4 regions of the Gordonia sp. AC31 genome follow, and region 1 is predicted to be linked to each of the others. Evidence: riboswitches for the same ligand, from Rfam matches in the RefSeq annotation. Region 1 holds a riboswitch; each other region holds the start of a gene.
What was found. Region 1 has a riboswitch for thiamine pyrophosphate ahead of thiC (phosphomethylpyrimidine synthase ThiC). Riboswitches for the same ligand answer to the same signal wherever they lie in the genome.

Region 2: another riboswitch for thiamine pyrophosphate. It lies ahead of Q9R39_RS19500 (TenA family protein); the one in region 1 lies ahead of thiC (phosphomethylpyrimidine synthase ThiC).
Region 3: another riboswitch for thiamine pyrophosphate. It lies ahead of thiO (glycine oxidase ThiO); the one in region 1 lies ahead of thiC (phosphomethylpyrimidine synthase ThiC).
Region 4: another riboswitch for thiamine pyrophosphate. It lies ahead of Q9R39_RS23085 (3-oxoacyl-ACP reductase); the one in region 1 lies ahead of thiC (phosphomethylpyrimidine synthase ThiC).

The regions. Positions count from the first base shown of each region.
Region 1 covers NZ_JAUZVK010000013.1:92,203-99,528, reverse strand. Annotated here, with positions in the region: gene Q9R39_RS16355 (LLM class flavin-dependent oxidoreductase) at 1-469, opposite strand, end outside; gene Q9R39_RS16350 (SHOCT domain-containing protein) at 659-1,048, shown strand; gene thiD (bifunctional hydroxymethylpyrimidine kinase/phosphomethylpyrimidine kinase) at 1,137-2,057, opposite strand; gene thiC (phosphomethylpyrimidine synthase ThiC) at 2,057-3,745, opposite strand; TPP riboswitch at 3,737-3,851, opposite strand; gene Q9R39_RS16335 (GNAT family N-acetyltransferase) at 4,062-4,409, shown strand; gene Q9R39_RS16330 ((2,3-dihydroxybenzoyl)adenylate synthase) at 4,576-6,246, opposite strand; gene Q9R39_RS16325 (salicylate synthase) at 6,404-7,326, shown strand, end outside.
Region 2 covers NZ_JAUZVK010000019.1:27,019-34,344, reverse strand. Annotated here, with positions in the region: gene rplA (50S ribosomal protein L1) at 1-222, opposite strand, end outside; gene rplK (50S ribosomal protein L11) at 343-774, opposite strand; gene nusG (transcription termination/antitermination protein NusG) at 850-1,728, opposite strand; gene secE (preprotein translocase subunit SecE) at 1,799-2,272, opposite strand; tRNA gene Q9R39_RS19530 (tRNA-Trp) at 2,312-2,384, opposite strand; gene Q9R39_RS19525 (fused (3R)-hydroxyacyl-ACP dehydratase subunits HadA/HadB) at 2,631-3,728, opposite strand; gene rpmG (50S ribosomal protein L33) at 3,823-3,990, opposite strand; tRNA gene Q9R39_RS19515 (tRNA-Met) at 4,084-4,157, opposite strand; tRNA gene Q9R39_RS19510 (tRNA-Thr) at 4,179-4,251, opposite strand; tRNA gene Q9R39_RS19505 (tRNA-Tyr) at 4,369-4,449, opposite strand; TPP riboswitch at 4,605-4,699, shown strand; gene Q9R39_RS19500 (TenA family protein) at 4,687-5,397, shown strand; gene Q9R39_RS19495 (ABC transporter substrate-binding protein) at 5,394-6,419, shown strand; gene Q9R39_RS19490 (ABC transporter permease) at 6,394-7,188, shown strand; gene Q9R39_RS19485 (ABC transporter ATP-binding protein) at 7,181-7,326, shown strand, end outside.
Region 3 covers NZ_JAUZVK010000007.1:222,508-229,833, reverse strand. Annotated here, with positions in the region: gene Q9R39_RS11265 (LuxR C-terminal-related transcriptional regulator) at 1-1,602, opposite strand, end outside; gene Q9R39_RS11260 (ABC transporter permease) at 1,730-2,476, opposite strand; gene Q9R39_RS11255 (ABC transporter ATP-binding protein) at 2,473-3,456, opposite strand; gene Q9R39_RS11250 (thiazole synthase) at 3,528-4,316, opposite strand; gene thiS (sulfur carrier protein ThiS) at 4,375-4,587, opposite strand; gene thiO (glycine oxidase ThiO) at 4,584-5,648, opposite strand; TPP riboswitch at 5,644-5,755, opposite strand; gene thiE (thiamine phosphate synthase) at 5,803-6,513, shown strand; gene Q9R39_RS11230 (hypothetical protein) at 6,830-7,213, shown strand; gene Q9R39_RS11225 (NUDIX hydrolase) at 7,240-7,326, opposite strand, start outside.
Region 4 covers NZ_JAUZVK010000036.1:11,368-18,693, reverse strand. Annotated here, with positions in the region: gene Q9R39_RS23115 (hypothetical protein) at 1-168, shown strand, start outside; gene Q9R39_RS23110 (hypothetical protein) at 183-383, opposite strand; gene Q9R39_RS23105 (hypothetical protein) at 550-912, opposite strand; gene Q9R39_RS23100 (hypothetical protein) at 1,127-1,261, opposite strand; gene Q9R39_RS23095 (IS256 family transposase) at 1,392-2,747, shown strand; gene Q9R39_RS23090 (SRPBCC family protein) at 2,881-3,357, shown strand; TPP riboswitch at 3,438-3,535, shown strand; gene Q9R39_RS23085 (3-oxoacyl-ACP reductase) at 3,647-4,429, shown strand; gene Q9R39_RS23080 (hypothetical protein) at 4,556-4,915, shown strand; gene Q9R39_RS23075 (hypothetical protein) at 4,917-5,387, shown strand; gene Q9R39_RS23070 (hypothetical protein) at 5,560-5,784, opposite strand; gene Q9R39_RS23065 (SDR family oxidoreductase) at 5,903-6,817, shown strand; gene Q9R39_RS23060 (IS256 family transposase) at 6,842-7,326, shown strand, end outside.

The sequences.
Region 1 (7,326 bases):
GTCGGCCGGTGCGCAGTTCGGCGAACAGGGCCAGCTTGTCGCTGAAGAGTTCCTCGTAGTCGGAGAGGTCGAAACCGAACAGCGGAAACGACTCGGTGAACGATCCGCGCCCGAGGATCACCTCGGCGCGACCCGACGACAACGCATCGACTGTCGAGAACCGCTGGAACACGCGGATCGGATCGTCGGAACTCAGGACGGTGACGGCCGAACCGAGACGCATCCGGGTGGTGCGCGCCGCGATCGCGCCGAGTACGACCTCGGGTGCCGACACCGCGTAGTCGTCGCGGTGATGCTCACCGACACCGAGGAAGTCGACGCCGACCGTGTCGGCGAGGATGGCCTGCTCGAGCAGATCGCGCAGGGTCTGCGACCCGGAGCGCAATGTGCCGTCGGGTTCGGCGGTGATGTCCCCGAACGTGTCGAGACCGAGCTCGATCTTCTCGATACCTACCGGGTGAGATTCCATGTCGCCCTTCGCGAGAGTCAGAGTCGATCGATCCCGGTTCTCGGCTGCCGATCGATACCGCAGTCTCAGGATTTCACGAACTTCTTCAATGTTCGTTGCGCTGACCACCGTAGAGCTGTGACATGCTCAGAGGGAATTCACGGTTCCGGTGCGCCGGGCAGGCTTGCTTCTAGACAAAGGAGACTTCTTATGTGGGATTCGTTCTGGGACTTCATCTGGTACACGATCGTCATCTTCGCGTTCGTGGCCTATCTGATCGTCCTGTGGCACATCATCAGCGACCTGTTCCGCGACAAGGCGGCTTCGGGGTGGGCGAAGGCGGCGTGGGTGGTCTTCCTGATCATCTTCCCGTACATCACCGCCATCGTGTACCTGCTCGCGAAGGGCAAGGGGATGGCCGAGCGTCAGCGTGAGGCGTACAGCGAGGCCAAGCAGGCGTCCGACGAGTACATCCGGTCCGTCGCAGGCACCTCACCGACCCAGCAGATCGCCGACGCGAAGAACCTGCTCGACTCGGGCGCGATCACCCCTCAGGAGTTCGAGCACTTGAAGAGCAAGGCCCTCAGCGGAACCGCCTGACGGTCCCTCGACACAGACAACGCTCCCCTATGGCGCCGGTCGCCGTCGGGGAGCGTTGTCTGTTCTCCGGTTCGGGACCGGCGTCGCGTCAGTCCGCCGACCCGACGCCCACACGCCACAGCGGATTGACCGGACCGTGGCCGGCGCCCAGTGGATACGCGGCCGCCAGGCAGCGGGTCACCCAGTCCTTGCCGAAACCGACCGCCGCGGGAACGTCGTGCCCGTGGGCCAGCGCGCACGCGATCGCGGCGGCGAGGGTGTCGCCGGCGCCGTGGTCGTGCGGGGTGTCGATGCGTTCGTGGCTGAGCTCGATGAACTGGTCGCCGTCGTAGAGCAGATCGGGGGAGTGGTCCGAGGTTCGCAGGTGCCCGCCTTTCACCAGCGCCCAGCGCGGCCCGAGATCGAGCAGTGCCCTGGCCGCGTCGCGCTGCGACGCGGCATCGGTGACCGCGATGCCGGTGATGAGCCGGACCTCGTCCAGGTTCGGTGTCACCACCGTCGCGAGGGGAAACAGGCTGTGCCGCAGGGTGTCGAGTGCCGAGTCGGCGAGCAGCTGGTTGCCGTGCATCGACGCGCACACCGGATCGACCACCAGCGGAACGGATGTGTCCCGGCCGATTCCACTCGTGCGGCACTGCTCGACGATGGCCTCGATGATGGGCGCCGACGCGAGCATCCCGGTCTTCGCCGCGGCCACACCGATGTCACCGGACACGGAGTCGATCTGCGCCGCCACGGTCTGCGGTGAGATCTCCTCGAACCCGCTCACGCCCACCGAGTTCTGGACCGTCACCGCGGTCACCGCGACACACCCGTGCACCCCGAGCAGGGCGAAGGTGCGCATGTCTGCCTGTATTCCCGCGCCCCCGCCGGAGTCCGAACCCGCGATCGTCAGGACCCGTACCGGGGCCGTTCCGGGCGGTGACAGCGGGAGTCCCGTGTAGGCCTGTTCGTCGACCGTGCGCTGATTCGCGTCGACTGTGCGTCGTCGTGCGTCGTCTGTGCGCATCAGGCGCCGCCGGTCGTCTGGAGCGGGAGGTACACGCGGTTACCGGCCTCGGCGAACTCGGCCGACTTCGCGGCCATGCCCTCGGCGATAGTCCGGTCGATGTCGTCCGCGGTGACGAGACCGTGCTCCTCGGCGTAGGCGCGGACGTCCGCCGAGATCCGCATCGAGCAGAACTTGGGTCCGCACATCGAGCAGAAGTGGGCGGTCTTCGCGGGCTCGGCGGGCAGCGTCTCGTCGTGGTATGCGCGCGCGGTGTCGGGGTCGAGGGCGAGATTGAACTGGTCGGTCCAGCGGAACTCGAAGCGCGCCTTGCTCAGTGCGTCGTCGCGTTCCTGTGCCCGCGGGTGGCCTTTGGCCAGGTCGGCCGAGTGCGCCGCGATCTTATACGTGATCACGCCGACCTTGACGTCGTCGCGGTCCGGAAGTCCTAGATGCTCTTTCGGAGTCACGTAGCACAGCATCGCGGTGCCGGCCTGAGCGATCATCGCCGCGCCGATGGCCGAGGTGATGTGGTCGTAGGCCGGCGCGATGTCGGTGGCGAGCGGACCCAGGGTGTAGAAGGGGGCCTCCTCGCACAACTCCTCCTCCAGGCGCACGTTCTCGGCGATCTTGTGCATCGGGACGTGCCCGGGGCCTTCGATCATGACCTGCACACCATGCGATTTGGCGATCGCGGTCAGCTCGCCGAGAGTGCGGAGTTCGGCGAACTGGGCCTCGTCGTTCGCGTCGGCGATCGATCCGGGGCGCAAGCCGTCGCCGAGGGAGAACGTGATGTCGTAGCGGCGGAAGATCTTGCACAACTCGTCGAAGTGCGTGTACAGGAATGACTCCCGGTGGTGCGCGAGACACCAGGCCGCCATGATCGAACCGCCGCGCGAGACGATGCCCGTCACCCGCTTCGCGGTCAGCGGAACGTAGCGCAGCAGGACACCGGCATGCACGGTCATGTAGTCGACACCCTGCTCGGCCTGCTCGATCACGGTGTCGCGATACAGTTCCCAGGTCAGCGAGGCGGGATCGCCGTTGACCTTCTCCAGCGCCTGGTAGATCGGAACCGTCCCCACGGGGACCGGCGAGTTGCGCATGATCCACTCGCGGGTGGTGTGGATGTCGGCGCCGGTCGAGAGATCCATGATCGTGTCGGCGCCCCAGCGGGTGGCCCACACCATCTTCTCGACCTCGTCGGAGATCGAGCTGCGCACCGCCGAATTACCGATGTTCGCATTGACTTTGACCGCGAAGTTCTTGCCTATGATCATCGGTTCGGACTCCGGATGCCGGTGGTTCGCCGGGATGACCGCTCGCCCGATCGCCACCTCCGACCGGACCAGTTCGGGGTCGATGCCCTCTCGGGCGGCGATGAACCGCATCTCTTCGGTGATGATCCCGGCCCGCGCCCAAGCTAGCTGGGTGCTCGCGCCGTCGACCGGTTCCGGGCGGCGCCAGTTGTCGCGGGTGGGGGCGAGGCCCTTCTCGACGTCGATGCGCGCCGTCGGATCGGTGTACGGACCCGAGGTGTCGTAGACGTCGAGGTGTTCGCCGTTGGTGAGGTGGATACGACGCTGCGGGACGCGCAGGTCGCCGACCGTGAGGTAGTGCTTGGTGCTGCCCTCGATCGGACCGAGGGTCAGGAACCCTGAGTCGGCGGGTGCGCTGCCGTCGCGAGTCGCGGATACACGTGTGCCCATGGCTTGTCTCCCTACGCCGGCATTACCCGGACAGGTTCGAGCGGTCGGCGACCGCCCGTCGCCATCTCAGCCCTCGGTCATCGTGAGAGCCCCCGCGGTGTAGTTGTCGTGCGTCCGCCACCCTACAGCGCGGAGTTCGTTCGGGTCGTAGGGGTGCGCGCGACCGTCTCGATGTGCGACGACCGGACGATCGGGGTCATCAGTTACGGTTCCGTAAGGTACCGTGTGACCCGGATCACAAGCGGGGCCTATGCCGAGGTTCGGACGGCACATGTCAGTGGTCCGATGTCCACGATCAAGAGGTGAGGAGGGTCGGGTGCTACGCAAGCATCGTCAGCGACCACCACAGTCGGCGAAGTCGATCCTGCAGCAGATCTCGCAGGTGGTGCACAATCCCGACCGCGACCGGTTCGAGCTGTGGGTCGCCGGCGACCTGGTCGGCGTGCTCGGCTATTCGACCGAGACGGTCGACGGTCAGACCACCATCACCGTCCTACACACCGTGCTCTACGACGAGTACACCGGACATGGTCTCGCCACCCGACTCACCCGCACCGTCGTGCACTTCACCCGCGAGCAGGGCGCCCGCCTGCGGCCCGTGTGCACCTTCACCAAGCACTATCTCGACGGCCATCCCGGGATCGTGACCCTCGCGCCGGTGTGATCCGAAGGTAAGCCTCGGCGGCTCCGGAACATTCCTCGCCGGACCCTTCGAGGCTCGTCGCTATCGCTCCTCGCACCTCAGGGAGCAGGGGTTATGCGCTTCCTTGGGATTATGGTGCGGTGGTCGCGCTCCTCGCGCCGGTGTGAGGAGCGGGCTCCGACTCGGCTCAGCCTGCCGACGGCTCCGACAGCAGTGTCTCGCGGAGCACCTTTTTGTCGATCTTGCCTACTGCGGTGACCGGGAGCGTGCGCACGACGCGGACCACGTCGGGCAGTTTGAAGGAGGCGAGTCCGCGGTCGGCGAGGAAGGTGCGGATCGCGGCCAGCTCGAGTGGTCGGGCCGGGGGGTGTTCGTGCGAGAGCACGACTGCCGCACAGATCTTCTCACCGAGCGCGTCGTCGGGCAGCCCGACCACCGCGACCTGCCGGACCGAATCGTGGGCGAGGAGGTTCTCCTCGACGTCGTCGGCGGCGACGTTCTCCCCGGCGCGCACGATGGTGTCCTTGATGCGGCCGGTCACGGCCAGGTGCCCCGACGGCAGCCGGGTGACCTTGTCCCCGGACCGGTAGAAGCCGTCCGGCGTGAAGGACTTCTCGTTGTGCGCCGTGGCGCGGTAGTAACCGCGGATCGTGTAGGGCCCCCGCACCAGCAGTTCACCTTCTTCCCCGTCGGGGACATCGGCTCCGCCCTCGTCGACGACCCGCACCTCGTCGAGCTCCGACATCGGTGCCCCTTGCACTTGGTGCACCAAGTCACGCGGGTCGTCGGTCCGGGTGTAGCAGATCAGCCCCTCGGCCATGCCGAAGACCTGCTGGACGACGGGGCCGAGGGCCGCGTCGAGGGCGACGGCGTCGGACTGTGCCAGCTTGGCGCCGCCCACCTGCAGCAGGCGCAGGGAGCTGATGTCCGCCGGCTCCCACTCGGTCGCCGCGCACCAGAGTTGCGCGAGCGCGGGGACGAGCGCGGTCACCGTGACGCGGTGCCGCTCGATGAGGTCGAAAGTGTTGTCCGGACTGGGGTTGTCGGCTAAGACGACGTGGCCGCCCGCACCGAAGACGCCCAGGATTCCCGGGCAGCACAGCGGAAAGTTGTGCGCGGCCGGCAGGGCGACGAGGTAGGTGTCGTCGGCGGTGAGGCCGGCGACGTCCGCGGACAGCCGGGCGTTGAGGTCGTAGTCGTCGTGCGTGCGCGCGATGAGTTTCGGCAGTCCGGTGGTGCCCCCCGACACGAGGAACAGGGCGGGTAGCCCGGCGTCGGGGGCAGCCGGGAGCTCGACCGAGGCGGGGTCGGCGTCGGGGAGCGGTGTGAATCGACCAGGTTCGCCGGAGATGAAGACCTGCGCGACGTCGGGCACCCGTGACTGCAGCTCGGTCGCGAGCTCGCGATAGTCGAACCCCCGGCGGCCGTCCTCACCGATGTAGGCGACCGCGCCGGCACCGGCTGCGAGATGGGCGATCTCGGTGATCCGGTGCGCGGGCAGCGTCATCACCGGAACGACACCCGCGCGTAGGAGGCCGTACAGGGTGACCGCGAAGTCGAGGGAGTTGTTCAGCTGCAACACGACCCGTTGCGTCGGCCGCAGTCCGGCCGCGACGAAACCGGCGGCACGACGGAGGGTGGCGTCGCGGAACTCGGCATAGGTGAGCGTGCGCGGCCCGTCGGTGGAGGCGTCGGTCAGCGCAGGGGAGTCGGGAGTTCGCTCGGCGGCCAGATCGAGGCCGGCGAACAACGGGCGGTCGAGGAAGACGCCGGCGTCGCGGTACTTCTGTGCCTGTGCGTCGGTGTGGGGAGCGAAACCGTCGAGCAGATCGGTCGCGGGGTCGAGATGCGTCGGCATGAGTTCATTCAAACACAGGCAGGATAGGGTAACCTTACCGGTCGATGCAGGGCGGGAGGCCGGCTGTCGACCCGCGGGGGATTGTTTGATTAGGCTGCCCTAAGATTCCCTATGATCATCGGTGCTCGAGTGCATCACGACCGGAGGAACGAAGGACATGTCGCTGACAACCGAATCGCACGCCGCGCAGTTCGTCGACCTGCTCGCGCCGGCCTCGCCGCTGAGCGAGTCCGATGCCGCGCGGATCACGGCGGCCTGGGCCGGCTCCGGCGAATTCGGCGACCATGTCGTCTACGAGCGCGACCGGCGCTGGACCTTCGCGGCGGGTGTCCGCGCCCGCGTGGTGATCACACGCAGTGAGGTCATCGTCGACGATCAGGGCGACCGCACGACGACGCCCTGGCGCGGCGACCCCGCCGACGCGCTCGCCGCCGCGACCGCGTCGCTGTCGATTTCCGACTGGCGCGTCTACGGCTGGGTCGGTTTCGACTTCTGCGCCCCGTATCACGGCATCCTCGAGCGCGTTCCCGAGGACACGGTGCTGGCGCACCTCATCGTTCCCGAGTTCGAGGCGACTGTCGATGCCGACGGGGTCGACACCGGGTCGCTCGACGCCGAGCGTGCCGGTCGTCTCCTCGAGATCGCCTCGCGAGCAACCGTTCCCGGCGAGTCGCGGCCGGTGGACGTGCAGTCCGACCCGGACGACTACCGCGGCCGTGTGGCCACCGCTGTCGCCGAGATCGAAGCCGGGCGGTACCAGAAGGTGATCCTCTCGCGTGCCGTCGACATCCCGTTCGACGTCGACATCCCTGCCACCTACGCCCGCGGCCGCGCCGACAACAACCCCGCCCGGAGCTACCTGCTCTCGCTCGGTGACCTGCAGGCGGCCGGGTTCAGTCCCGAACTCGTCGTCGCGGTGCACGACGACCGGACCGTGGTCACCGAACCACTGGCCGGCACAAGGGCTTTCGGGATCTCCGCGGAGCAGGACGCGGCGGCCCGCGCCGACCTGCTCTCGGATGCCAAGGAGATCGCCGAGCACGCCATGTCGGTGCGCGCGTGCTTCGACGAGATCTCCTC
Region 2 (7,326 bases), on a different contig from region 1:
GCGGGCAGTCTTACCGGTGCCGTGCGGCAGATTGACGGTGCCTCGAACCATCTGGTCTGCCTTACGGGGGTCGACGCCCAGCCGGATCGCGACCTCGACGGTCGCGTCGGTGTTCTTCGACGACGTGTCCTTGGCCAGCTCCACAGCCTCCAGCGGGCTGTACAGCTTGGTCTTGTCGACCTTCTCGGCCGCGGCCGCGTAGGCCTTGCTCTTCTTGCTCATTGCTCTGTTCCTTCTCCGCCGTCAGTCGGCGGGGTGTGTGGTGCGGGCCGAGCCGGCCCTCCCACGGTGATGATGAGGTCTGTCAGCCTTCGACGGTGTCGAGAGCGCGAGATCGCAAGCTCACTCGACGGTGATGCCCATGGACCGAGCAGTACCGGCGATGATCTTCGCGGCCTGGTCGATGTCATTGGCGTTCAGGTCTTCGGCCTTGGTCTTGGCAATCTCACGGACCTGGTCCATGCTCACCTTGCCGACCTTGTTGGTGTGGGGCTCGCCGGAGCCCTTCTGCAGGCCGGCGGCCTTCAGCAGGAGCTTCGCAGCCGGCGGGGTCTTCAACTTGAAGTCGAAGGAGCGATCTTCGTACACGAAGATCTCGACCGGGATGACGTTGCCGCGCTGCGACTCGGTCGCCGCGTTGTACGCCTTGCAGAACTCCATGATGTTCACGCCGTGCTGACCAAGCGCCGGACCCACGGGCGGGGCCGGGTTGGCCTGGCCTGCCGAGATCTGGAGCTTGATGATCCCGGCGAGCTTCTTCTTCTTGGGAGGCATCTTCTGTTCCTTGCTTGTTTCCTTGCGAATTCACGCCCGCTGGAGACGTGAAAGTTCTGGGTTGGTGGTCCGGCCCTAGATCTTCTCGACCTGGTTGAACCCGAGCTCGACCGGCGTCTCGCGACCGAAGATCGACACGAGGACCTTGACCTTGCGCTGCTCGGCGTTGACCTCGCTGATCGACGCGGGCAGCGTGGCGAACGGGCCGTCCATGACGGTGACCGACTCGCCGACCTCGAAGTCGACCTCGATGACGTTCGACGCGGCGGCAGCTGCGGCCTCCACGCCCTCGGCAGCGGCACCGCGCGACGCGGCGGGCTTCTTGGCCTCGGTCCGCGGCATCAGGAACTGCAGCACCTCGTTGAGCGAGAGCGGCGACGGCTTGCTGGTCATCCCGACGAAGCCGGTGACACCCGGCGTGTTGCGCACGGCGCCCCACGACTCGTCGTTGAGCTCCATGCGGACGAGGATGTAGCCCGGCAGCACCTTGCGGTTGACCTTCTTGGGCTGGCCGTTCTTGATCTCGGTGACCTCTTCGGTCGGCACCTCGACCTGGAAGATGTAGTCGCCGACGTCGAGATTCTGCACGCGGGTCTCGAGGTTGGCCTTGACCTTGTTCTCGTAACCGGCATAGCTGTGGATCACGTACCAGTCGCCGGGCGCGCGCCGGAGCTGCTTGCGCAGTTCCTCGACCGGATCGACCTCCGCCTCTTCAACCAGGGCCTCTTCGACAGGGGCCTCGTCAGCGGCGGCCTCGTCAACCGGGACCTCGTCGGCATCCTCGGAGACGGTGTCCTCGGCGGGGGCCTCGTCACCCTCGACGACCACGTCGTCGGCGACCGCGTCACCCTCGGTGTCCACCGCGTCGGTCACGGCCGCGTCGACAGCATCGACGTCGGCAGCAGCCGCGTCGACGGAGTCGGTCGAGGCGAGTTCGTTCTCCGGGGTGCTCACTGCAGCCCACGCTCCTTATGGTTCATCTGGCGGTCGTGTTTCTCGTCGCCGGCCGAGCCCACCGCGTGGGTCAGCCGAACAACCAGAGCACGCCCTTGGCGAAGGCGAGGTCGAGGCCGGCAATGAACGCGGTCATCACGATGACGAACACGAGCACGACGATCGTGTAGGTGATCATCTCGCGCCGCGTCGGCCAGATGACCTTCTTCAGCTCGGCGACGACCTGCGTCAGGAAGACCCAGATCCGTACGAACGGATTCCGGCTCTCCTCGGCAGACGCCTTCTTCTTGGTCTTGCGTTCCTTGACGGCGACGGACCCCGTGTCGGAGTCGGCGTCACCGTCGGTTGCACCCGCCGCCGAGCGACGTCCGCGAGCCGAGCGCTTACCGGACGGACGCAGCTCCTTCGCGGTTCCGGTCGACGTGTCGTCGTCCGTACCCGCGTCGGTGGCCTCGTCGCGACCGTCGAGCTCAGCCGCGGCCGAATCGGCCGCAGAACCCTCTGCGGCGTCTTTGGCGCGGGCGGCCCGGTCTCGCTTGCTCAACTTCGCGGTCCTCTCGTCAGCGTGTGCCCTTCACCAGGGCAGGGGCGACAGGACTTGAACCTGCAACCTGCGGTTTTGGAGACCGCTGCTCTGCCAATTGAGCTACGCCCCTTTGCGACGCCCGCCACCGGAGTGGTCGGCGTTGCCGTCCTTCTCGATCCGACCTCGCGGCCCGTCGACGTTTCGTCGCCGACAAAACCAACGCGCCACCCTATGGGTAGCGCGCAAGTCTGAATCAATCAGACACTTCAGTGTAGATCACCGGGGCGGTGGACCCAAAACGGGCTCGCCTCCGCTCCCCCGACGACCGTACACGCCACCCGTCCGTGAGCCGCCGGAACGGCTCGCGGCCGGTCGATCAGTTGAACTGGATGACGGCCTGCGCGCGTCCGAAGATCCGGCGGTCACCCTGCTTGGCGGTGATCGCGATGGTCCCGCGACGAGTTGCGGGATCGAGCGACTTCACCTTGCCGGTGAAGTCGACGGCCGCGCTGTCGTCGGCCGGGACGTACACCGGGCTGGTGAAGCGCACGTTGTACTCGCAGAAGGCCGCCGGGTCGCCGATGAACTCGGAGACGAAGCTTGCGCCGAGCCCCATCGTCTGCATGCCGTGCGCGACGACGTCGTCCATGCCGGCCGCTTTCACGACGTGGTCGGAGAAGTGGATCGGGTTGGGGTCGCCGGCCACGCCCGCATAGTTCGCGAGATTGCCGCGCGTCAGCAGGTAGCGCTTGGGCGTGAGTTCCTGACCCACCGTGAGCGTGTCGAAGTCGACGGCACCGAAGGCGCCCGGCGACTGCGTCGGGTCGGGGAGGTCGTAGCGACCCGCCTTCGGCTCGACGGTGTGCCCGGACTCGCCGATGGCGTCGACCTTGATCATCACGTGGTCGAGGGACGCCTCGAGTTCGGGGTCGACGTCCATACCGGGACGCGCGGCCAGGGAGGTCCACGTGGTCATGACCGGCTCGTCGTGCTGGTTCCAGATGACGTTCTTGGTGACCATCAGGTCGATCATCTCGGGACTGCTCACGTGCCGGAACGACTCGAGCGAGACGTCGCAGATCAGGCGGTCCCCGACCTTCATCGGCTGGTGGTAGACCAGCCGCTGGTCGGTCTGCATGATCTGCCACATGTCGTAGCCGGTGACGACGTCTTCGAAGAGCTTGCGCTGGGCGATGATCCCGAGCACCGACACGTAGGTCGGCGCGGCGATCAGGCGGTCGTGACCGAAGGCCCGGGCGCCCTCCTCGCTCCAGTGGGTCGGGTGCGCATCCTGCACCGCCATCGCGTGCTTACGGATCTCCTCGCGGCCGATCTCGTAATAGTCGTCGACCGTGTAATGGAAGCCGACAAGGCTCTGGGTGTGGGCGGCGATCTCGTCGGGGGTCGGCTTCGCGCCACCGTTCGACGCCTCGTCCGGAGGATCCTGGATCTCGGCTCCGCTTACCTGTGACATTGAGCTCTACTCCTTCGGCCGACACAGCAAGACGGGCTGCCTCATCGAGAGGCAGCCCGCTGCTGGTGGTACTTCGAAACGGCCGACGACGGCGTCAGCGCGATTCCTTGTGCCCCTGGTGCTTGCCGCAGTTCGGGCAGAACTTCTTGATCTCGAGGCGATCGGGATCGTTGCGGCGGTTCTTCTTCGTGATGTAGTTACGGTGCTTGCACACCTCGCAGGCCAAGGTGATCTTGGGGCGAACATCTGTTGAGGAGGCCACTTGATTGCCTTCTTTCGGGTGGTACGTGGTCGGGTTCGGAAGTTCCCTCAGGGCTTGCGACCCTTGCGCTCGGTTCCGGTCGGACCCGATGTGTAGCGGTGGAGGGACTCGATCCCTCGACCTCACGATTATGAGTCGTGCGCTCTAACCAGCTGAGCTACACCGCCCCGCGGACTTCTCGTCCAGCGAGCCCCCTGACGGAATCGAACCGTCGACCTTTTCCTTACCATGGAAACGCTCTGCCGACTGAGCTAAGGGGGCGTGCCCCGGGCGGTTGTGCCCGAGAGCCTTAACGAGGTTACACACTCGCGTCTGCGCTAGACAAATCGCTGGTCGGAGACCGTCTGTAGAGCAGTTTCGCGAGAATGGACCACGCTGTGGCAGGTATAGGATTCGAACCTATGTAGCTTGCGCGACGGATTTACAATCCGCTCCCTTTGGCCGCTCGGGCAACCTGCCGTGCCGCTCTTCCGGCCACCGTGACGGCCGTACGAACAACGCCGTGAAGAATACAACGAACACCGCATCAACGCGCAAACCGGCTGGTCAACAGGCCGGGACACGGTCGTGGCACAGGCGTCCCACTGCGACCCCCACTCCTGCTACTGTGGCTGCGTTCTGACACGGGGTGCTCCGCGACGCGGGGCTGAGATGAGACCCGAGAACCTGTCCAGGTAATGCTGACGAAGGGATGTCATGTCTGTGCATGCGCGCATGCCGGTCTCCGGCCGATTCTCCGACCACCTCTGGGAGGAGACGAAGGGGTTGCGGACGGCGATCGACGACCTCGAGTTCCTGCGGCGGCTCGGCGACGGGACGCTGCCACTGGAGGTGTTCCGCACCTACATGGAGCAGGACTCGCTGTACCTGGCCGGGTACGCGAAGGCCCTCGCCATCCTGGCGTCGAAGTCCCCCGACCCGCAGACCGCGGGGTTCTGGGCGAACTCGTCGGCCACCGCGGCCACCGTCGAGTCGGCGCTGCACGGCGACCTGCTCAACGGCGGCCAGCTGCCTCCGCGTGAGGGCGAACCCGAGCCGTCGCCGGCGTGCCTGGGGTACGTGTCCTATCTGACCGCCGTCGCCGCGACCGAGTCGTATGCGGTCGGCGCCGCCGCGGCCCTGCCCTGCTTCTGGATCTACGCGGAAGTCGGCCGGGCCCTGGCCGCGAGTGCGGCCCAGGTACTCGCCGCCGACCCGAACCACCCCTACGCGCAGTGGGTGACCACCTACGACGCCCCGGAGTTCCAGGAATCCGCCTCGCGGGCAAGGGAACTCGTGGACGAGGCCGCGGCGCACGCCGGCGAGCGGGAGCGGGCCGCGATGGCCACGGCGTTCACCGTCGCCACCCGGTTCGAGCTTCTGTTCTGGGACACCGCGCTGAACCCGCAGCCGTGGCCCGCCGCATGAGCGCCCGCGCGCGCCGCCTCCTCACCGTGCTCGCCGCCGCGGTCGTCGCGTCGTCGGCGATCACCGCATGCGGTTCGGGCGCCGATTCGGACGGCACCATCCGATTCGCGCTCGACTGGTCCCCGAACACCAACCACACGGGATTGTTCGTGGCGCAGCAGCGCGGCTGGTTCGAGGAGGCCGGACTCGACGTCGAGATCCTGCCGTACAACAACACCGCCGTGGACACCATCGTGGACGCGGGCAACGCCGAGTTCGGTATCAGCACCCACAACTCGTCGACCTTCTCGCGGGCATCGGGCGCGCAGACCATCTCCGTGTTCGCGCCGCTGCAGAAGTGGGCCACCGGCATCGGTGTCCGCGCCGACCGCCGCGACATCACGAGCCCGAAGGACCTCGACGGGAAGACATACGCCGGTTTCGGCGACCCGGGCGAGGAGAAGACCCTCGAGCAGGTGATCCGAAACGACGGCGGCACCGGCGAGTTCACCTCGGTGACCCTCGGGACCTCGGCTTACGAGGCGGTCTACTCCGGTCAGGCCGACTTCACCGTCTCCTATCTCGCGTGGGAGGGCATCGAGGCCGAACATCGCGGAACCCCGATGAGGTACTTCCACTACACCGACTTCGGATTCCCGGAGGCATACGCGATCGTCGTCGACGCCAACGAGGACTGGCTGGCGGACAACCCGGACCGCGCGGCGGCCTTCGTGACGGCGCTGCAGCGCGGTTACCAGGCGGCGGCCGACGACCCGGACGCGGCGGCCCGCGACCTCCTCGCCGCCAACCCCGGTGCGTTCAACGACGAGCAGTTGGTGTTCCAGAGCCAGCGCATGCTGGCCGGTCAGTACATGAAGGACGCCGACGGCCGGGTCGGGCGACAGACGCTCGAACAGTGGGCCGGGAACTCCGGGTTCCTGTACCGCAGTGGTCTGCTGACCGGCCCGGACGGGGCGCCGCTCACGACCGAGCCGGACTGGTCGACGTACTTCACCAATGACTACCTCGACACCCCTCGGTAGCACCGGCCTGCGTCGCATCGCGCCCGCGCTCGTCGCGGTGGTCGTCCTGGTGGCGGTCTGGCAGGTCTACGTCGACGTCAGCGGAATCCGGCCGCAGGTGCTGCCGTCGCCGTCGCGCGTCGTCGCGCAGGGTTGGTCGCACCGCGCGGAGATCGGGGTGCACGCCGCGGCGACGCTGCAGGTGACCCTGATCGGGTTCACGGTTTCATTGGTCCTGGCCTGGCTGCTGGCCATCGTCGTCGATTTCTCGCCGGCGCTGCGACGGGCGTTCGTGCCGTTGTTCGTCGCCTCCCAGACCCTGCCGATCATCGCGATCGCACCGCTGATGATCATCTGGTTCGGCTTCGGCCTGCTCCCGAAGGTGCTGGTCATCGCCCTGGTCACGTTCTTTCCGGTGGCGATCGGCCTGATCGAGGGATTCGCCGCCACCGACCGCGAGGCCGGCGCGCTGATGCGCAGCATGGGGGCGACCCGCGGCCAGGTCTTCCGGTACGTGCGGCTCCCGTCCGCGCTACCGAGGTTCTTCACCGCGTTGCGGATCGGCATCACCTATGCGGTGGTGGGCGCCGTGTTCGCCGAGTACGTCGGCGCCACCCAGGGCCTCGGCATCTACATGAGCCTGCAGAAGAACTCGTTCCGCACGGACCTGGTGCTCGCGGCGGTGCTGGTGACCGCGCTCCTGAGCGTCACGCTGTACCTGCTCACCTTCGCCGTCGAGCGGGTCGTCGCGCCCTGGGCCCGCGCCGAGGACCGGAACCACCATGACTGACCACCGGCTGGTCCCGGACCACCGACTGGTCGTCGACCGGCTCACCAAGTCCTTTCCCCGACCCGGACGCGGACAACCTCGCCGGGAGGTCCTCGACGGGGTGTCGTTCACCGCCGAGCCCGGCGAGTTCGTCTCCGT
Region 3 (7,326 bases), on a different contig from region 1:
GGTGGGGAACCGGAGCAATCCGTCCACCTCGACCTCGCGCGAGTGTTCGGCCAGCGCCCCGACCTCCGCTCCCCGACCGGCGACCGCACGGGCGAGGCTGCCACCGAAGACCGCCCACTCCACCGCCCACGGCAGCGCCCTGGATTCGGCGAGGACGGTGTCGGACAGCGTGATCGCCTCGTCGATCCGGTTCTCGAAGAGGGCGCACGCCGAGGCGATTCCGGTGACGATCGGCGTGAGTGCCGGGTGGGTGACCCGCTCGGTCAGCAACCGCAGGATCTCGTCGGCCCGATCAGCGTCGCCCAGAGCCCAGAACGTGTTGCCGATGATCGAATTGCCCCACAGCACGAGTCGACCCTCGTCGAGATCGTCGGGCGAGAAGCGGGACAGGATGTCCCGCGCCTCGTCCGGATGCCCCTGCCACATGACCGCCCGCGCGAGCAACTCGGCCTCCTCGAGTCCACCGCCCTCGTCGAGCGCCGCCCGCGCGAATCGTTCGCCGAGCGGCGTCTGCGCGAGGTTCAGGGCATCGCGTGCGGCGGTCCGTACCAGCGCGAGGTCGATCTCCACGTCGCTCTCGATCGCGAGATCGGCGAGCCGAATCCGCTCGGCCGGGGTGTTCGTGGGCCGTGACTGCAACGCCTCGACGAGCCGGCCGCGCAGCCGCCGCGACGACACGAGACCCAGGCGGCGCCGGATCACCTCACCGAACAGCGGATGGTGGAAGGCGACGTCGAGACGCCGCCCGTCGCGGGTGATGCGCACCAGCCCGGCGATCTCCGCCTCTTCGACGGCTTCTTCGCCGGCGAGCTCGGCGAGGACGTCGATGTCGAGGGGTTCGCACAGACTGAGGTATTTGAGGGCCCCGAGAACCGGCGCGTCGAGTTGCTCGATCCGCCCCTCGAGCAGCGATGCGAGCTCCGAGGTGATGGCGGCGCGTCCGCGTAGCTGCCACACGCCGTTGACCTGCCGCAGCGTGTCGGCCTGCCGCGCACCGTCGACGAGATGCCGTAGGAACAGGGCGTTCCCACCGGAGGCCTCCCACATGAGATCGGCCGAATGCTCCTCGAGCTGCCCGCCGAGCACCGACTCGATGAGGTCGACGCTCTGCTCTTTGGTGAACGGCGACAACGTGATCCGCGTGAGGTGATTGTCCTTCCACAGCGAGGTCACCGCATCCGGGACGGTCTCGCCGCTGCGGACCGTCGCGACGATGTGCACCGCACGGTCGATCGCGAGCTGATGCAGCAGTGTCGCCGACAGTTCGTCGAGCAGGTGGGCGTCGTCGACCCCGATCACGACATCGCCGTCGGCGAGGAGCGATTCACGGGCCGCCGCAAGGTAGGTGACCGGATCGCTCGACGTCGCCGGACCGACGAGATGCGCGAACACACCGAGCGGGATCGAGCGCGCGGACTCGGTGCCCGCCACCCAGCGCACCCCGGTCGGCAACTCGGCGGTGACGTGCCGGGCGAGGGTCGTCTTGCCCACGCCCGAGTCACCGGTCAGGACCACCCCACAGCCGGTCGTCTCACCCCTGAGGGCCGCCTGGATCGTGCGGAACTCCCGATCGCGCTCGACGAGCGGCCAATTCGTGGACATAACCGCGAATTCTAGTCTGCTGGGCCCTACAATGGGCCGCCCGGAAGCACCAATGTGGTCCGACCGGATGGCCCTGTCGACACGCGGCCAATCCCGGATTTGACATCGGCGGAAGAAAATCCGCGAACTACGCATCCCGGGCATTGGTCACGGCCACTGCCGCCGCCAGCAACACGATCGTGAAGCCCGCGAAGTAGGCCAACGAACCGTAGGCGTTCCAGTGGAACGTGTCGCTCCCGCCGGCGAGGAAGTTCCACCCGTTCAGGAACGGCAAGAACGACACGATGTGCTCGCCCACCCGCGGGAGCACCGACACGATGCGCTCGAGGGCCAGCATCCAGACGAGCACGATCGCCACCGCACCGGCCGAATGCCGCACCAACGCACCCACCGCGAGGCCGATCAGCGCGCACAGCATCGCGAAAACCGGCGTCCCCCAGAGATGCCGGACGGTCTCGGGTCCGGTCAGCGAGACTCCGACGCCGGCGAGCACCTGCGCCGCCACGACCGCGACGACGGACACGATGGCCACCACCGCGAACGAGAGTCCGCCGAACACGACCGCTTTCGCGAGGAGGACCTGTGGCCGACGCGGGATCGCCGCGAACGTCGGTCGGATCGTGCCGAAGCGATATTCGGTGGTGACGCCCAGGATCGCCATGATCGCGAGCACCGCGACCCCGAACTGGTTGACGCCGAGCAGGAAGTCGTCGGTCAGGGTGTCGGTCTCACCGGGACTGCCGTAGGAACCGCCGGCGATGGCGCCGAGCAGCACCGCGAAGCCCAGGCCCAGCACCACGACGACGCCGAGGCACCAGTACGGCGACCGGGTGCTGGCGAGTTTGATCCGTTCGGCGTTGATCGCGGCGATCACCGGTTCACTCCCCCGTGGTTCCCGACGGCCCGGTTGTGGGCGTCGGGGTCGTGGACGGCGCGGTTGTCGACGGCGGTGTAGTCGACGGCGTGCGCCGTCATCGACATGAAGACCTCTTCCAGTGACGCCGACTCGGCGGCGAGTTCGTGCAGGGTGATGCCCGCGGCGGCGGCGAGGTCGCCGACCCGATCGGTCGTGGTGTCCGGCACGCGCATCACCGGGCGCCCGTGGGCATCCGGGTCACCCGGCGCGGGATTCAGCCCCGCCGACGCGAGCGCGGCATGCAACTGTTCGAGCTGCGGGCCGCGCACCCGCACCGACTGCCGTGCCCGCCCGGTGAACTCCGCCACCGAACAGTCGGCGATCAGCCGGCCCCGCCCGATGACGACGAGATGGTCTGCGGTGAGCGACATCTCGGTGAGCAGATGGCTCGACACCAACACCGTCCGCCCCTCCGCGGCGAGCTTGCGCATGAACCCGCGGATCCACACGATGCCCTCCGGGTCGAGGCCGTTGACCGGCTCGTCGAACAGCAGTGTGTGCGGGTCGCCGATCAGGGCACCCGCCAGCCCGAGCCGCTGCGACATACCGAGCGAGAAGCCGCCGGCGCGCTTCTTGGCCACCGAGGTGAGCCCGACCGTCTCGAGCACCTCGTCGACGCGGGCGGCCGGGATCCGGTTGCTCGCCGCGAGCCACCGCAAGTGGGACCGCGCACTGCGATTGGGATGCACCCACCGGGCGTCGAGCAGCGCACCGACCTGCCGCAGCGGATGCTCGAGGTCCCGGTAGCGCTGCCCGTTGATCGTCGCCGTGCCCGATGTCGAACGGTCGAGTCCGAGCATCATCCGCATGGTCGTCGACTTACCCGCACCGTTGGGGCCCAGGAAACCGGTGACCCGTCCCGGCCCCACCTCGAAGGTGAGGTCGTCGACCGCGCGTTGACCGCCGAAGTCCTTCGTCAGATTCGCTACCTGCAACACGACTCGACCATAGCCGCCGAACCCCGAGCGGCCCGGTCTGTCATTCGGACGGCCTGCCGCGGGACCGCGGGTCAGTCCCGGTCGCGCCCGGGTGAGGACGCGTGCGCCCAGAAACGCTTGGGGATCCGGCCCGCACGCGCGGCCAGGCGGCCCGCGGTCACCGCGTGCCGCATCGCCGTCGCCATCAGTTCAGGGTTCTCCGCCCGGGTCACGGCGGTGGCCAGAAGCACGCCGTCGCAACCGAGTTCCATCGCCAGGGCCGCGTCGCTCGCCGTGCCGATGCCCGCGTCGAGAATGACCGGCAGCGGGTCGTCGAAGCGGGTGTGGCAGTCGTCGACGATCATCTCGATGTTGTGCGGGTTGAGGATTCCGAGTCCGGTCCCGATGGGCGATCCGAGGGGCATCACCGCCGCCACCCCGAGATCGGCGAGTCGCGCGGCCAGGACCGGATCGTCGTTGGTGTAGGCCAGCACGACGAAACCGTCGGCCACCAGTGCGGCCGCGGCGTCGACGAGTTCGATGGCGTCGGGCATCAGGGTGCGTTCGTCGGCGACCACCTCGAGCTTCACCCAGTCGGTCTCGAACGCCTCGCGCGCCAGCTGGGCGGTCAGGACCGCCTCGGCGGTGGTGTGACAGCCCGCGGTGTTGGGCAGGACGGCGATGTCGAGCCGGCGCAGCAGATCGAAGACCCCGGTGCCCGAGGCCGCGTCGACGCGCCGAACCGCGACGGTGGTCAGCTCGGTCCCCGACGCGACCAGCGCGCGTTCCAGGGTCGCGAGATTCGACGCGCCGCCGGTACCGGTGATGAGTCGCGACGAGAAGTCGCGACCGGCGATGCGCAGATGGTCCGCATCCGGGATCGTCTCGTCGCCGGACTTCTGCTCGGTCCGCGAGGCGTCGGGCTTCAGATCGGCGAGGTCAGCCACCCTGCACCGCCGTGACGATCTCGACGACGGCACCGTCGGTCATCGTGTGCCGGTCCCAGCGGCCGCGCGGGACGACCGCGCCGTCCACCGCGACCGCGATCCCCCGGTCCGGCAACCCCAGCCCGGTGACGACGTCGCGCACCGACGTGTCGGCGCCGACGTCGACGCTCTTGCCGTTGACGGTGATGCTGGCGGTGATACTCATTCCTCTGCTCCTTCCAGAATCGACAACACGCGGGCGGCGGTGCCCGGGGCGAGGACGATCCCGTTGCGCCCGTGCCCGGTCGCCACGACCGTTCGTGTGTCCACACGGGTGACGATCGGCAATCCGTCCGCGGTGCACGGCCGCAGACCGGCCCCCGCTTCGGTCAGTTCGTAGGTCCGCAGCCCGGGGAAGACCTCGATCGCGTCGGCGAGCAGATCCGCGACCCCGCCGGCCTGCGGCGCGCGGTCGGCCGTCCCCTCGGCCTCGTACTGGGTGGCGCCGACGACGACTCCGTCCTCGCGCGGCACCAGGTACACGGCCCGCCCGTGGAGGCGTGCCCGGACGACGTGACCGGGCGGCGGCACCGACCAGCGCGTGCGGTGCAGGCGGAGGATCTCCCCCTTCGCCGCATGCAGGTCCACACCCGGCCAGAGGGCCGCGGTGCCCAGTCCAGCGGCGAGCAGGATCTGGGTGTCGGAACCGAGGTCGTCGAGGTCGGCCAGGGATTCGACGCGCGCGGAGACCAACTCGGCACCCGCCGACGTCGCGGCGGCGCGCAACGCCTCGAGCAGCCGCCGGTTGTCGACGGACCACTCGCCGACCGCGCGGTAGCCACCGACCAGTCGAGAGCTCAGCGACGGTTCCAGGGTCCGGATGTCGCGGCCGGTCACCGACTGCAGCGCGGCATCGGTGGCGGGCTGCCCGGCCCAGACGAAATCGGCGAGATGCCGCAGGTATTCGATGTCGGTGGCCGAGGCCGCGACGAACAGCGAGTCGGTGGCGGTGACGACACCCGGGTCGTCGAGCCGCTTCACGAGCGCCGGCCACAGCCGGACCGATTCGACCGACAGGGCCAGGGACGCGTCCTCGCCGGGATGACCCTCGCCGAGTGAACCGAGCATGCCGCCGGCGACCCAGGACGCGCGCTCGTCGGTGCCGGCGTCGAGGACGCGAACCCGCCATCCGGCGTCGGCCGCGGTGAGCGCACAGGTCAGCCCGATGACACCGCCCCCGACGACCGTCAGGGCGCGGTGGGCAGGGCGCTGCGGTGGGGAATCCACGCTGGGAATCACCTTCCTTCGCCGGAATGACCCGGATCAGGTTCGACGGTCAGCGGAATCTGTCCGCACTCTCAGCCCGGCCGATCCGGACTCCCGTGTGTTCGTGCGATCCACCCTACGCCGGGGCGTCGGGGGTCCGGTTAGCCTGGTCGGCGTGACGACCCCGAACCGCACCAGCTCCGCGTCGACGGACCCCGGCTCCGCGACGGACCGTCGCCGGCGGCTCTCCACGGCCCGCCTGTACCTGTGCACCGACGCCCGGCGCGAACGCGGTGATCTGCTCGACTTCGTCGACGCGGCGCTCGCGGGCGGCGTCGACATCGTGCAGCTGCGCGACAAGAACTCGCCGGGCGAGCGCGAATTCGGGACCCTGGAGGCGGGCGAGGAACTCGAGATCCTCGCGGGCATGCGGACGGTCGCCGACGCGCACGGTGCCCTGCTGGCGGTCAACGACCGCGCCGACATCGCGGCGCTCTCCGGGGCCGATGTCCTGCACGTCGGACAGGGCGACCTGTCGCCGTCGGCGGCCCGCCGGATCGTCGGACCGGACGTCGTCATCGGCGCCTCGACCCACGACCCCGAGCAGGCTGCCGCCGCGATCGCCGACGACGACGTCGACTACTTCTGCGTCGGTCCGTGCTGGACCACCCCCACCAAACCGGGCCGCGCCGCCGCCGGCCTCGACCTCGTGTCCTCCACTGCCGCAACACAATCAGCCAAGCCGTGGTTCGCCATCGGCGGAATCGACGCCGGCCGCGTCGGGGAGGTCACCGCGCTCGGGGCGCGGCGCATCGTCGTCGTGCGGGCCATCACCGCGGCCGATGACCCGGCCGCCGCAGCCACCGACCTCGCCGGGATGCTCTAGCGGTTCCCCTGGCGGAAACACGTTTGCCCGGTCGGTGTCGCGGGTCTATGGTGGACCGATCATGTTGTGCATCACGAGCGTTCTCGTAACCCGCCGCAGCGGGGTCTGAATCTGACCGACCCCCCGCTGCGGGTCGGTTGCGCTCTCCAGTCGGTCATCCGTTCTTCGACCGAAATCGGTTTTCGAGATGCACCCTCTTCATCTACCTCGTCGATCCTGTTCGTGGACCGAGCGCGACGACCGGCACGACGGCGACCAGTTCGCCGCACGTTTCGGCCGCCCGCTTCCCCCTGGGATGCACGAGGAGGCCGCCGGGATGACCTGGCAGGAATTCACCGACGAGTACTCCCGTGGCGGCACGATCCGGCTGGGCTCCTTCTCTGCCGTCCCGTACTCGGGCGACCTGGTCGAGTGCCGCGCGACGCTCGCGATCGCCGACCGCATCATGTCCCGCAGCGCCGTCGCCGCCGGCCCCGTCGGTGCGATGACCTCGATCCTCTACGACGTCGGCGCCCCGGTTCAGATCGTCCGGCTGCACCAGCGGGTCGTCGACGGCATGGTCACGACGTTCCTGCTGTGCGAGCACGACGGCCGGCAGGCCTGGGCCGTCGGTGAGGGCGCGAGCAGCGACGAGGCGAACGTCCACGCGCTGGTCGCCGGGGCGAACCGACTGCTGGAGTCCGACCGCGCCGGGGTGTGACCCCGGGCTCCTCAGGGAACGGGGCCTCAGCTCTGCGGATCGAGCATCGCGATCCGGTCGCGGAGGACGGGCCACGCGACTCCGAACGCGGGGTGCAGTGGGAGTTGATCGAC
Region 4 (7,326 bases), on a different contig from region 1:
CCTGACAGTGTCACACCCGCTAAGTGGCCACCGCTCGCGAGTGACCCAGACGACGCCGCCGAAGAGAAACTGCGGGAGAACGGCTCCGGGGGTCGGGCCGGACGCATGGCACGTGGGTTGACGGTGGCTCAAAGGCTACGAGGGCGATTGGCCGCGAAACGCCGATGACCATGCTCCACTGCTCACTTGCGGTCTTTCCACCGCTCGTTCGCTGATTGGCGGGTCATGCCGGAGGCCGCGCCGATGTCGGCCCACGAGCGGCCCAGCCGGCAGGCCTTGGACGCCGCGGCGTCGAGTGGCGCGTCGGCAGCCCTACGGGCATCCGCGGCAGCCCGGATCTCGTCGACGACATCGATCGGGTCGAGATATTCGCGCTGCCACACCGCTCGTGCGGCCTCCGCGACCTCAGGCCCGCGGTGTTGATTGTTCTTCGCTCCGCAAATCTCTGTTAGGCAGTCTATTTGAGGATGAGTCCTACAATGATCCCGACGGTGAAGGCGATGAGTGGGTAGGTGATGAGATATCCGACCCATCCGGTGAATAAACGTTTCATGGGGTTGTTCCGGTTGGGGTTTTGATGGTCGAGTTGAACCATTGTTGTTCGATGGTGGTGAACTCGGTGTGTAGGTTCTGCCAGTCGACGGCTTGTGAGGTCGAGGTCAGTATGGACAGGTAGGCGTTGCCGGTATCGGTGGTGTAGGACAGTTGTGACCGCCGAATGTGTAGCTGCTGGCCGTGGTGGAAGTATGTGCCTTCGTCCTGACTGAGCGCCCCGGCGAGAGTGACGCTGTGCGACAGGATGGTTGGGGTGTCAAGCGTGGCGATGTCGCGTGCGGTGCCGACCTCGCCGAGGTGTAGGGGTGGGGTTCTGCCCAGGTCGAAGTACTGGATCGCCACGTTGGGCAGGAACATCGGGGCCGGGTTGTGCGGGCGGATCAGGATGCGGCTTGTCCTCAACGAGATGGTCTTCGCGTTGTCTGCCTCGATCCACGGATGCGGCGCTGCGAACGCGAGTTCCCCGGTGGCTTGGCGCAGGAGTGCGGGATGATTTGAACGGTCTATGGCGTACTCAACGGCTGCTATCACTTCGTGCTCCTTGGCCGGCAGCGTGCTGGCTTATGTGCCGTCACAGGATGACCCCTAGGTAACAGCCTACGGCGAAGGCGAGACCGGACGGCGCCATGTGCAGCGGCCCGTAGACGAGGAACTCCAGTGTTCCTCCGTCGAGATAGGTGCGCGAGCGTCCGTTGACAGGATCCACCCCGTGGGATTCCACCCATGAGGGTCGGTCGCGTGACACGCTGTGGCGTGGTCTGGCCCGTTTTGTTCTCGATGAGTGGGCGTGTCAGATGGTCTGTGTGAGTTGATCCGGAGGAGGAATCATGAACGCTATGGCTGTTGACGACCACGACGCTACGGATGTATCAGATGCTGCTGGGCTTCGCCGGGAGGTGTTCTCGGATGCGCTGATTGATCACGTACTCGCCGAGACCCGTTCGCGAGGGTTGGAGTTGACTGGCAAGGACGGCTTTTTGAACGAGATGCTCAAGGCCGTCCTTGAGCGGGGCATGGGCGCCGAGCTGACCGAGCATCTGGGCCGCGATGCCCACGCCCGTGGCGGGGACGGAAACCACCGCAACGGCACTTCGCGCAAGACCGTGGCCACCGAGGTCGGCCCGGTGGAACTGGATCAGCCCCGCGATCGGCAGGGCTCGTTCGCCTCCCAGCTCGTCCCGAAGGGCGCCCGCCGGCTCGGCGGGCTGGAGGACCAGATCATCTCGCTGTACGCCGGCGGAATGACCGTCCGGGAGATCGAGCACCACCTCGCGCGGACCCTGGGGGTGGAGCTGTCGCACGAGTCCATCGCCAACGTCACCGACGCGGTCCTGGACGAAGTCGCGGCCTGGCAGCACCGCCCGTTGGAGGCGTTCTACCCGGTGGTGTTCCTGGACGCGATCCACATCAAGATCCGCGATGGAGCCCACGTGAAGACCCGCGCTGCCCACATCGCGGTCGGGGTCGATCTTGAGGGCGTCAAGCACGTGCTCGGCATCTGGGTGCAGGCCAAGGAAGGCGCGGCGTTCTGGGCCAGCGTGTGCGCCGAACTGGCCAATCGCGGCGTCAAAGACGTCCTGATCGTGGCCTGCGACGGGCTGACCGGACTGTCCGAGGCGATTGCCGCGACCTGGCCTTTCGCCGAGGTGCAGACCTGCGTGGTGCACCTGATCCGGGCCTCGATGCGGTTCGTGTCCTACAGCGACCGCAAGAACGTGGCCAAGGCACTCAAGCCGATCTACACCGCCGCCAACACCGAGGCCGCCAGAGCCGCACTGGAGGCCTTCGCCGAATCGCCGCTGGGCGCCAAGTACCCCACCGCCGTCAGGTCGTGGGAGGCCGCCTGGGAGCGGTTCATCCCGTTCCTGGCCTTCGGCCCAGCCACACGCAAGCTGATCTACACCACGAACTCGATCGAGTCGCTGAACTACCAGCTGCGCAAGATCACCAAGAACCGCGGGCACTTCCCCAGCGATGCCGCCGCGATCAAGCTGCTATGGCTAGCCATACGCAACATCGAGGACCGACGAGACCGAGAACGCGCCAAGGACGCTCAACGCCGAGCAGACGGCCACGCAGGCCCCCGGAAATCGATCCCCAGACTCGTCGAAGGCGCCACCATCCACGGTTGGCGAGCCGCACTGGCCGAACTCGCACTGGCCTACCCGGAACGCTTCGACCCCCACATGTGACAGACATCACTAACCAAAACTCACACAATTATCTTGAAAGGCTCCGTGATGTCGGAGCGCGGTCGTACGGTGGGGTGAATCGCATCCGAGCTCGCCGCCAGGCCGAGTCCGACCGGAAAGGTCCCACCTCCCCATGACCGCCATCAGCACAATCGACCGCGGACCGCGCGTGGTCGCCCGCAGCGTGACCGTGAACGCGCCCGCCGACGAACTGTTCGCCCTCGTCAACGACCCTCGCAAGCACGGACTCGTCGACGGGTCCGGAACGGTCCGCGACAACGTCCAGGGGCCGGCCACCCTGCACCCCGGCGCCAAGTTCACCACCGCGATGCGCATGTACGGCGTGCCGTACCGCACCACCTGCACGGTCACCGAGCACCGTGACACCCCGGCGGAGAAGGTGATCGAGTGGGCGAACCCCGCAGGGGCCCGGTGGCGCTGGGAGTTCACCCCGGCGGGGGACGGAAAGACGACGGTCGTCGAGAGCTTCGACAACCGGCCGTCCAAGCTCGGCAGGTTCTACGAGATCGTGGGGGTGTCCAAGCAGAACGCGGCGGGCATCACCGAGACGCTGTCGAAGCTGGCGGCCAGGTACGAGACCGCGGGATGACCACGCACTGACTCGCACCGACACGCGTTTTGCGGATCGACGTGGGGACCGCGCGCCGCGACGGCCGGTGATCTATGGTGGTCCGCGACACGGGGTGCTGCCCATCCGGGCGGCTGAGATCACACCCGTCGAACCTGATCTGGGTAGTTCCAGCGAAGGAATGTCGATACAGCACTCGCGTCCACCACAACGGTGGTCTCGGTGCCGTCGCCGATCGGACGCGCCCTGCGTTGCCGAGGAGCGGAGCCGCATCGCCACCCTCGCCGGGAACACCGGGAAGTGAGTGGCAGTGGATATCGGCAACAGCGTGCGGATCGACGAGCAGGTCGTCCTCGTCACCGGCGGCGCCCGCGGGCTCGGCGCGGACATCAGTCGCGCCTTCTCCAGAGAGGGCGCTCTCGTCGTCGTCAACTATCACCGCAGCGAGTCGGCCGCCGCCGACCTCGTCCGTGAGCTCGGCGAGGACCGCACCGTCGCACTCCGCGCCGACGTCACCGACGACGACGAAGTGCACGCCCTCGTCGACGCCGCCCGTCGCCACTTCGGCGCGCCCGTCACCACGGTCGTCAACAACGCACTGGTCGACTTCGAGTTCAACGGAGACGCCCGCCCGCGACCGGAGACGCTGACCTGGCACGACTTCGACTCGCAACTGCGCGGTGCCGTCAAGGCGACCCTCGCCACGACCCAGGCGACGCTTCCGGGCATGCGGGAGGCCGGCTTCGGACGGATCGTGAACATCGGCACCAATTTGTTCCAGCACCCCGTCGTGCCGTACCACGACTACACCGCCGCCAAGGCCGCCGCGCTGTCGCTGACCCGGACCCTCGCCACCGATCTGGGGCCGGACGGCATCACGGTGAACATGGTCTCCGGCGGTCTGCTGCGCACCACCGCCGCGAGCGCCGCCACGCCTGCAGAGGTGTTCGACCTCATCGCGTCGGGGACGCCGCTGCGCCGCGCGATCACGCCGGCCGAACTCGCCGACGCGGTGCTGTTCTTCGCCTCCCCGTGGGCGCGGGCCGTGACCGGGCAGAACCTCATCGTGGACGGGGGACTGGTCAAGGGGTGAGGCGCGGCGGCGCCGATCGCACCGAGGGCGCGCCCTCGCACCCGCGCGCCCTCGTGCCCGCGCGCCCTCGCGCCCTCACACGTGCGCGCCCTTGCCGGTGCAGGTCGGGTGGGGGAGGCTGGAGTCATGCAGTTCCCCTCGGTGGTCTTCTCGCGGACGGCCGAGGGCCGCCGGATCGCCGAGGCCGAGGCCGCTGTCGCCGAACTCGACCAGCGCCTCGCGGAATGGGACGAGCAACGAGCCCTCCTGGCCGCCGACGATCTCGGCAGCGACCCGCACCGGGACGTCCCGCGAACCTGGCCCGCCGTCGCCGAGTCCGCGGCCTCCGCCGCCGGGCGTCTCGCGGCTCCGCTGTCACCGGCGGCGCTGGAGGCCGAACGCTCCGAACTCCGATGGTCGGGCGTGGGCAAACTGATCGGGGCCGGCCTCTCGGCGGCGGTGCTCCTGGCTGTCCCGCTGACGCTCGTCCTCAACGCGGTGATCTGACGTGCCGCTGATCCTCGCGCTGGTGGTGTTCGCGGTCCTCGCCGGTGTGGTCGCGTGGATCGCGTCGACCGGATGGCTCGTGCGCTCCGGACTGGAGGACCTCGCCCGCCACCGTCGGCTCAGCCGGGGGACCGACCCGGCGCAGCTCACCGCCGAGCGCGCCGTCGACACCGCGCGGCGCACCCACGCGCTGGCCTCCGAGGCGCTCGCCGCGACCCTCGACCGCTGGTATGAACTCCGCTCCACGCTCGGCATCGGCACCCCGCTCGAAGCCGAGTACCCCGCCGTGAGGGACGCCCTCGACGGCGACCCCGCGTTCGCCCGCCTACTGGAGCGGGCGAACGACGCCCTGGTCGACAGCACCACCGACCGTCCGAGCAGAGTGGCCGACCTTCTCGCAGAGGCCGCCCGCCTGGACGCGCTGACGCTGGCCGTGCGCGACCGCATCTATCGGGCGAGACGCGCGCCGTGACCGGGCAGAACCTCATCGTGGACGGGACTGGTCAAGGGGTGAGCCTGTCAGGTCCTCCGAAATCCGCTACTCCGCCTCGGAATCCGCTACTCCCGTGGAGGTAGCGGATCCGCAGGCGGAGTAGCGGATGTCGAGCTGGGCGGGTCGACTGCCCGTCGTGCCGGGTCTCGGATCAGGGGGTGCCGGTGCCCTCGTCGGCGGCGGGGGAGGTGTTGGTGCCGCCGTCGTTGATCTCGAAGCGGGTCCACTTGCCGTCCATGTCTACCTCCATGGCGTACCCGAGCGCGTCGTCGGGGACCTCGACCGTCTTGAACCAGTCGTACGCCTTGGTGTCGTCAGCGAACTCCTTCTCCTCGATGACGTTCTGGTCGGGGTCCACTACGCGGTAACGGGGCATGCTTGCTCCTTCGAATCGATGGAATCCGGTCGTATCCGCAGTGTGGGTGATCCGGCGTCATCTCGCATCCGGTCAGGACGCGTACGGTCGGAATCCCCGACGTCTCAGGAGGCCTGCCGTGACCACCGATCCCAACGCCCAGCCGCTCGTCGACCCCACCACAAAGTACGAGGTCGACATCCCGATGCAGTCCCAGCCGGTGCCGGGGCTCGCATCCGAGCTCGAGCCGCCGGCCGATCACGGTGAGAGGTCCTACATCGGTCACGGCAGACTCACCGGCCGCCGTGCGCTCATCACCGGCGGAGACTCGGGTATCGGTCGCGCGGTGGCGATCGCGTACGCACGCGAAGGGGCCGACGTGGCGATCGGATACCTGCCCTCGGAGCAGTCCGATGCGGACGAGGTCGCCCGGTTGGTCCGTGAGGCCGGCCGCACCTGCGTCCTGCTGCCGGGCGACGTCGGAGACGAAGAGGTGGCGCGGGGGATCGTCCGTGACGCCGTGGCCGGGCTCGGGGGCATCGACGTGCTGGTGCTCAACGCCGCCCGGCAGACCTACGTCGAGAACCTCGAGGACCTGAGCTCCGAGCAGTGGGCGGAGACCATGAACGTCAATATCTCGGCGCCGTTCTGGATGATGCAGGAGGCGCTCGGTCATCTGCAGCCGGGGGCGAGCGTCATCTTCACCTCGTCGGTTCAGGCGTACACCCCGTCGCCGGGCTTGGTGGACTACGCGACCTCCCGGGCCGCGGTCAACACGATGTCCAAGGCGCTGGCGCAGCAGCTCGCGCCGCGAGGGATCCGCGTGAACGCCGTCGCGCCGGGCCCGTTCTGGACCGCGCTGCAGGTGACGGGCGGGCAGAAGCCGGAGAAGCTGCCGTACTTCGGGCAGAAGAACCCGCTCGGTCGGCCGGGGCAGCCGGTCGAAATGGCCGGCGCGTACGTGTACCTGGCCTCCGAGGAGTCGTCGTACACGACCGGCAACACGCTCTCGGTGACCGGCGGCGGGGCGTGTCAGATGGTCTGTGTGAGTTGATCCGGAGGAGGAATCATGAACGCTATGGCTGTTGACGACCACGACGCTACGGATGTATCAGATGCTGCTGGGCTTCGCCGGGAGGTGTTCTCGGATGCGCTGATTGATCACGTACTCGCCGAGACCCGTTCGCGAGGGTTGGAGTTGACTGGCAAGGGCGGCTTTTTGAACGAGATGCTCAAGGCCGTCCTTGAGCGGGGCATGGGCGCCGAGCTGACCGAGCATCTGGGCCGCGATGCCCACGCCCGTGGCGGGGACGGAAACCACCGCAACGGCACTTCGCGCAAGACCGTGGCCACCGAGGTCGGCCCGGTGGAACTGGATCAGCCCCGCGATCGGCAGGGCTCGTTCGCCTCCCAGCTCGTCCCGAAGGGCGCCCGCCGGCTCGGCGGGCTGGAGGACCAGATCATCTCGCTGTACGCCGGCGGAATGACCGTCCGGGAGATCGAGCACCACCTCGCGCGGACCCTGGGGGTGGAGCTGTCGCACGAGTCCATCGCCAACGTCAC